Occultella kanbiaonis: one gene and its partner. The protein of the gene in region 2 interacts with the protein of the main gene of each other region in a pairwise test. Links are inferred from orthologs where the notes say so. Each region holds a gene or a part of one and is shown on either strand. Other genes may lie near its edges.

Region 1 (4,375 bases), 950 kb from region 2 along the record:
CCGCGCCGACGGCGAGGACTGGGCCGAGAACTACGAGGAGCTGCCCGGCGGTGCCCGGATCTCGCTGATCCTCGAGTCCACCACCCGCGCCGGCGTCGGCCCCCGCCTGCATCAGCATCCGTACGCGGAGACGTTCCTGATCCGCCGTGGCTCGGCCACGTTCCGGATCGGCGACGCCGAGGTGGAGGGCCACGCCGGCCAGATCCTGGTGGCCCCTGCGGACACCCCGCACACGTTCCGGACCGGCCCGCACGGGTACGAGGCGATCCACATCCACGCCAACGAACGGTTCGTGACGACCTGGCTCGAGTGAGCGGCGGCCCCCGGTCCGCTAGACCAGGCAGCTTGGCCCGAGCAACGCCTTCAGGTCGCCGTACAGCGCCGGGGTCCGCTCCACCCGCAGCCCGTCCTCGAGCCGGAGCACGGTGGCCCGGCCCGGTGAGGTGAGCTTCACGTGCACCTCGGTGACCCCGGGGTGCGTGGACAGGATGTCGCGGAGCTGCTCCACCACCGGCGTGGTGCACCGGTTCGTCGGGATGGACAGCATCATCGGCGCGTCGTCACCCACGGACACGTCCGGGATGGACACCTCCATGGCCTGCAGCTGCATGGCCTCGTCCCGGCGCCGGACCCGCCCGCGCAGCACCACCACCTGGTCCTCGGCGAGGATCGTCGAGTAGGCCAGATACGTCTCACCGAAGAACATGACCTCGACCGAGCCCTCCATGTCCTCGATCGTGACCGCGGCCCACGCGTTGCCCTGCTTGGACATCTTGCGCTGCAGGGACGTGATCAGCCCGGCGATCGTCACGGTGGACCCGTCCGGGCGCGCCTCGTCCGCATTGAGCGTCGCGATCGAGACGTCCGCCGACTGGGTGAGCACGTGCTCGATGCCGGAGAGCGGGTGGTCGGACACGTACAGGCCGAGCATCTCCCGCTCGAAGGCGAGCTTCTGCTTCTTGTCCCACTCGGGAAGGTCGGGGACCTCCACGGCGAAACCTCCGCCGTCGCCGTCCCCGCCACCCAGGGAGGCGAACAGGTCGAACTGCCCCTCTGCCTCCTTGCGCTTGACCCCGATCACCGAGTCCACGGCCTGCTCGTGCACCATCAGCAGCGCGCGGCGGGTGTGGCCGAGGGAGTCGAACGCCCCGGCCTTGATCAGGGACTCGATGGTCCGCTTGTTGCAGACCACCGCAGGCACCTTCTCGAGGAAGTCCGTGAAGGAGGTGAAGTCCCCCTTCTCCTCGCGGGCGGCGGCGATCGCGGCAACCACGTTCGCACCGACGTTGCGCACGGCGGCGAGGCCGAACCGGATGTCCGTACCGACCGGGGTGAACGTGGCCGCGGAGGCGTTCACGTCCGGTGGCAGCACCGTGATGCGCATCCGGCGGCACTCGTTCAGGTAGAGCGCCGACTTGTCCTTGTCGTCCCGCGTCGAGGTGAGCAGGGCGGCCATGTACTCGGTCGGGTAGTTCGCCTTGAGGTAGGCGGTCCAGTAGGAGACCAGTCCGTACGCGGCCGAGTGCGCCTTGTTGAACGCGTAGTCGGAGAACGGGACGAGCACGTCCCACAGGGTCTTGATCGCGTTCGCGGAGTAGCCGCCCTCGCGCATCCCGGAACTGAACTTGTCGAACTCGGCGTCCAGCACCTCGCGCTTCTTCTTGCCCATGGCCCGCCGGAGCAGGTCGGCCTGCCCGAGCGTGTACCCGGCCAGGTGCTGGGCGATCGCCATCACCTGCTCCTGATAGACGATCAGGCCATGGGTGGTGCCGAGGACCTCCTCGAGCGGTTCGGCCAGCTCGGGGTGGATCGGGGTGATGTCCTGCTGGCCGTTCTTGCGCAGGGCGTAGTTCGTGTGCGAGTTCGCGCCCATCGGGCCGGGCCGGTACAGGGCGCCGACGGCGGAGATGTCCTCGAAGTTGTCCGGCCGCATCAGCCGCAGCAGCGACCGCATGCCGCCGCCGTCGAGCTGGAACACGCCGAGGGTGTCCCCGCGGCTGAGCAGGGTGTACGTCGGGCGGTCGTCCAGCGGCAGGTCCTCGACCACCACCGGCTCCTTGCCGTTGACGACGATGTTCTCGAGTGCGTCGTCGAGGATGGTCAGGTTGCGCAGCCCGAGGAAGTCCATCTTCACCAGGCCGAGGTCCTCCCCGGCCGGGAAGTCGATCTGGGTGATGATGGCGCCGTCCTGCTCGCGGCGCATGATCGGGATGATGTCGATCAGGGGCTCGCTGGCGATGATGACGCCCGCCGCGTGCACGCCCCACTGCCGCTTCAGGTTCTCCAGGCCGCGGGCCGTCTCGAGCACCCGCTGGGCGTCCGGGTCGATCTCGACGACCTTGCGGAACTCGTCCGCCTCCGCGTAGCGCTTGTCGTCCGGGTTGTAGATGCCCGAGAGCGTGACGTCCTTGCCCATCACGGCCGGCGGCATCGCCTTGGTGAGCTTCTCCCCCATCCCGAACGGGTAGCCGAGCACCCGTGAGGAGTCTTTGAGGGCCTGCTTGGCCTTGATGGTGCCGTACGTGACGATGTAGGCGACCTTGTCCTCGCCGTAGGTGTCGGACACGTACTTGATGACCTCGCTGCGGCGACGCTCGTCGAAGTCGATGTCGAAGTCCGGCAGGGACATCCGCTCGGGGTTGAGGAACCGCTCGAAGATCAGCCCGTTCTTCAGCGGGTCGAGCTCGGTGATGCTCATCGCGTACGCCGCCATCGACCCGGCGCCGGAGCCACGGCCCGGCCCGACGCGGATGCCGTTGTCCTTGGCCCAGTTGATGAAGTCCGCGACCACCAGGTAGTAGCCGGCGTAGCCCTTGGAGGTGATGATGTCGATCTCGTACTCGGCCTGCTTGCGGACCTCCTCCGGGACGGTCTCGCCGAACCTCTTGTGCAGGCCGACCTCCACGGACTTCACGAAGGTGGAGATCTCGTCCTCACCCTCGGGCACCGGGAAGTGCGGCATGTACTTGCCGACCTGCTCGGTGAACGTCACGTCGCACTGCTCGGCCACGAGCAGCGTGTTGTCGCACGCCTCCGGGTAGTCCCGGAACAGCTCGCGCATCTGCGCTGCGGACTTCAGGTAGTACCCCTGGCCCCCGAACGCGAACCGCTTGCCGCCCTGCTCGTACGTGGGCTCGTCCAGCGTGGCTCCGGACTGCACACACAGGAGGGCCTCATGGGCGTGGGCGTCCTCCTCCTTCGTGTAGTGCAGGTCGTTGGTGGCCAGCAGCGGCGCACCGATCTCCTTGGCGATCTCGATCAGGTCGGCGAGCGTGCGGCGTTCGATGTCGAGACCGTGATCCATGATCTCGATGTAGAAGTTCTCCTTGCCGAAGATGTCCTGCAACTCCCCCGCTGCCCGGATCGCCTCCTCGCGCTGCCCCAGGCGCAGCCGGGTCTGGATCTCCCCGGACGCGCAGCCACTGGTCGCGATCAGGCCTTCGGCGTACGTTGACAGCAGGTCCCGGTCCATCCGGGGCCACTTGCCGAGCTGCCCCTCGAGCGAGGCCAGCGAGCTCATCCGGAACAGGTTGTGCATGCCCTGCGTGGTCCGCGAGAGGAGCGTCATGTGCGTGTACGCACCACGCGCGGAGACGTCGTCGCCCGCCTGGCTCGCGTCGCCCCAGCGGACGCGGGTCTTGTCGAACCGGGACGTGCCCGGGGTGACGTACGCCTCCACGCCGATGATCGGCTTGATGCCGTACTTGCGGGCCTTCGACCAGAAGTCGTAGGCGCCGAACAAGTACCCGTGGTCCGTGGTCGCGACCGCCGACTGGCCGAGGCGCTGCGCCTCCTTGAACAGGTCGTCCACCCGCGCCGCCCCGTCCAACATCGAGTACTCGGTGTGGACGTGGAGGTGCACGAAGTCGTCGGACATGCAGGCGATTCTAGGTCGAGCCGGGGACACTGTGGGGAGGGTGTCCGGCGAGCCCGACCGGGCCCGGCGTGTCCCGCCCGGCGTGTCTCGGTCCGGGCCGAGTCAGGGCCCGACGGCGGGTCCCCGGCCCCGGCGCCGGCCGTACCCTGATCCCGTGGTGGGGACGGGCGGGGGCCGACGGCGGGTGGCACCCGTCGCCCTCGTGCTCGCCCTCGCCGCGGGGTGCGTCGGATGCGCGGGGGGCGCGCCGCAGCGGTGGTCCCCCGAGGCCGGCGCGAACTGGCAGATCGTGCTGGCCGCCGAGCCGGCGGCCGGCGTCGAGCTCCTCGACGGCGTGGCCGTCTACGACCTCGACGGCGCGGACACCTCGCCCGAGCAGGTCGCCGCTCTCTCGGGGGCCGGGGCACGGACGATCTGCTACGTCAACGCGGGCGCCTGGGAGGACTGGCGCGACGATGCCGACGAGTTCCCCGCCGAGGTGATCGGGGCGGCGTACCC
Region 2 (3,058 bases):
CGCCGGCGGCTACACCGACTTCGACGCGGCCGTGGCCACGCCGGACCTGATGGGCAAGGTCGGTCGTCTGGGCCGCGTGCTCGGGCCCCGTGGCCTGATGCCGAACCCGAAGACCGGCACCGTCACCATGGACGTCACCAAGGCCGTGACCGACATCAAGGGCGGCAAGATCGACTTCCGGGTGGACAAGCACGGCAACCTGCACTTCATCATCGGGAAGGTCTCGTTCGACCAGGCGCAGCTGCTGGCGAACTACACGGCCGCCTACGAGGAGGTCATGCGCCTCAAGCCCGCGTCCTCCAAGGGCCGCTACATCACCAAGGCCGTGCTGAGCACGACCATGGGCCCCGGTATCGCGATCGACCCGGGGAAGCTGGCGGTCGAGACCGCCTGAGCCCCGCCGCGGTGATCCGCAGGTCTGATCGCCGGCCGGATCCCCGTACGTCGCACCCGCGGCCCGGTCCCTCCATCGGAGGGACCGGGCCGTCTGCGTCCGGACCACCAGGCGGCCGGGGCGGTCGGTGATGCATCACACAGGCCCCGCGATTTGGTCGGGCACGAAGGGCTGTGTAGAGTGGCACCTGCCCAAGACCGCCGGTCGCCCGTCACACGACGGGGCCAAGTCCGCAGATGCGGAGCCAGCGCAGGTGAACGAGTTCGATCAAGTGCCGGAGCGTCAGCGTTCCGAATCCGAACCCCGTGCATCTGCGCGGGGTTCTTTCCGTATGTGCGCCCTCGACCTTCGCGGCACATCTCGGAAGGAGGGCCCATGGCACGGCCTGACAAGGCGGCAGCAGTTGCCGAACTGACGGAGAAGTTCCGCCAGTCCACGGCCGCTGTGCTGACCGAGTACCGCGGGCTCACGGTGGCCCAGCTCAAGGCGCTGCGCACCGATCTCGGCGGTACCACCAGCTTCGCCGTGGTGAAGAACACGCTCACCGGCATTGCGGCCAAGGAAGCCGGCATCGACGCGTTCGATGGCGAGCTCACCGGGCCGTCGGCCATCGCCTTCATCTCCGGTGACCCGGTCGAGGCGGCGAAGAGCCTGCGTGACTTCGCCAAGGCGAACCCCAAGCTGGTCATCAAGGGTGGTGTCCTCGACGGGCGCGCCCTGACGTCCGCGGACGTCACCAAACTCGCGGACCTCGAGTCCCGCGAGGTGCTCCTGGCCAAGGCGGCCGGCGCGTTCAAGGCGAAGCTGCACCAGGCGGCCTACGTCTTCAACGCTCCCGCTGCCAAGGCGGTGCGCACCATCGAAGCCCTGCGTGAGAAGCAGGCGACGGAGTCCGCGGCCTGAGGCCCGGTCTTCGACCAACCACACACTGCTTCTCCGCAAGCAGGACCAACAGGAAGGAACGCCATCATGGCGAAGCTCAGCACCGACGAGCTCATTGACGCTTTCAAGGAGCTCACCCTGATCGAGCTCTCCGAGTTCGTGAAGCAGTTCGAGGAGACCTTCGAGGTCACCGCCGCCGCTCCGGCCGCCGTTGCGGTCGCCGCCGGCCCCGCCGCCGGTGGCGGCGAGGACGAGGCCGAGGAGCAGACCGAGTTCGACGTCATCCTCGACTCCGTCGGCGACAAGAAGATCCAGGTCATCAAGGAGGTGCGCGCCCTCACGAGCCTCGGCCTGAAGGAGGCCAAGGACCTCGTCGACAGCGCCCCCAAGGCGATCGTCGAGGGCGTGGCGAAGGACGTCGCCGAGAAGGCGAAGGAAGCCCTCGAAGGCGCCGGCGCCACCGTCACCGTCAAGTGATCTGACGGCGGGTGCTCAGTTCCGCCGGTTCGCGCCGCAAGGCAACGACACCGGGCACACGGAGCCGGGCAGCTCGCCCGCGTTACCCGGCCACGCCAATAACGAGGCCACAATGACGAGGCCCGCACCGATTCCGGTGCGGGCCTCGTCGCCACTGGACAGACGTAGCCAAAGTGGCTATGCTGTCGCTTTGCGCTGTCTTCTGCCCCCAGCACACGCTTCCCGAACCGGGTCCATCTCACACGTCCGCGTGCGCGATGTCTGGCCCGGGCGAAGTTCGGGCGGGGTTTGTTCGGGGTGGTCCGGCGCGCGTGCACACAATTCGTAGGGAAGGACCCCTCTTGGCTGCCTCGCGCACCCCTTCTGCTCCGACCACCGACGCCATCGCCCAACGTACCGCCTCTCGCCGGGTCTCCTTCGCAAAGATCCACGAGCCTCTCCAAGCACCCGACCTTCTCGGGCTGCAGACCGACAGCTTCGACTGGCTGCTCGGTAACGAGGAGTGGCAGGCGCGGGTACAGGCTGCCGTCGACTCGGGCAACAACGACGTCACCATGACCTCCGGACTCGAGGAGATCTTCGAGGAGATCTCGCCGATCGAGGACTTCGGGGCGACGATGTCGCTGTCGTTCCGGGACCACCGGTTCGAGCCGCCGAAGTACACCGCAGACGAATGCAAGGAGAAGGACTTCACCTACTCCGCGCCGCTGTTCGTCACGGCGGAGTTCGTCAACTACACGACCGGCGAGATCAAGTCGCAGACGGTCTTCATGGGCGAGTTCCCGCTCATGACCGAGCGCGGCACGTTCATCATCAACGGTACCGAGCGGGTCGTCGTCTCACAGCTCGTCCGGTCGCCCGGCGTGTACTTCGAGCGCACCCCGGACAAGACGTCCGACAAGGACATCTTCACCACCAAGGTGATCCCGTCCCGTGGCGCGTGGCTCGAGTTCGAGATCGACAAGCGGGACGCCGTCGGCGTGCGCGTCGACCGCAAGCGGAAGCAGTCGGTCACGGTCTTCCTGAAGGCCCTCGGCATGACCGAGAGCGAGATCCGCGAGTCCTTCGCGGAGTACCCGTCCGTACTGGAGACGCTCGAGAAGGACAGCGTCCACACCCAGGACGAGGCACTCCTCGACATCTACCGCAAGATTCGCCCGGGCGAGCCGCCCACGGTCGAGGCCGGCACGGCGCTGCTCGACAACTTCTACTTCAACGCCAAGCGTTACGACCTGGCGAAGGTCGGTCGCTACAAGGTGAACAAGAAGCTCGGCGTCGACGCTGCGATCGACGACTCGGTGCTCT

Evidence for each region.
Region 1: the proteins of rplL (region 2) and dnaE interact in binary tests that used the Escherichia coli proteins (3 or more experiments, as listed by UniProt). The link is inferred for Occultella kanbiaonis from one-to-one orthologs.

The regions. Positions count from the first base shown.
Region 1 is NZ_CP046175.1:2,161,938-2,166,312, reverse strand. The notes cover bases 132-4,195. They hold dnaE (DNA polymerase III subunit alpha), read right to left. Parts: upstream 3,878-4,195; coding sequence 332-3,877; downstream 132-331. Other genes in these bases: GKS42_RS09950 (endo alpha-1,4 polygalactosaminidase), read left to right, coding at 4,032-4,195; GKS42_RS09960 (cupin domain-containing protein), read left to right, coding at 132-313. Outside these bases: more of GKS42_RS09960, read left to right, coding at 1-131; more of GKS42_RS09950, read left to right, coding at 4,196-4,375. UniProt on the Escherichia coli protein: DNA polymerase III is a complex, multichain enzyme responsible for most of the replicative synthesis in bacteria. This DNA polymerase also exhibits 3' to 5' exonuclease activity. The alpha chain is the DNA polymerase catalytic subunit.
Region 2 is NZ_CP046175.1:1,211,071-1,214,128, forward strand. What follows is about bases 312-3,058. They hold rplL (50S ribosomal protein L7/L12), read left to right. Parts: upstream 312-1,363; coding sequence 1,364-1,753; downstream 1,754-3,058. Other genes in these bases: rplA (50S ribosomal protein L1), read left to right, coding at 312-394; rplJ (50S ribosomal protein L10), read left to right, coding at 770-1,297; rpoB (DNA-directed RNA polymerase subunit beta), read left to right, coding at 2,095-3,058. Also shown: more of rplA, read left to right, coding at 1-311. UniProt on the Escherichia coli protein: The binding site for several of the GTPase factors involved in protein synthesis (IF-2, EF-Tu, EF-G and RF3). Is thus essential for accurate translation.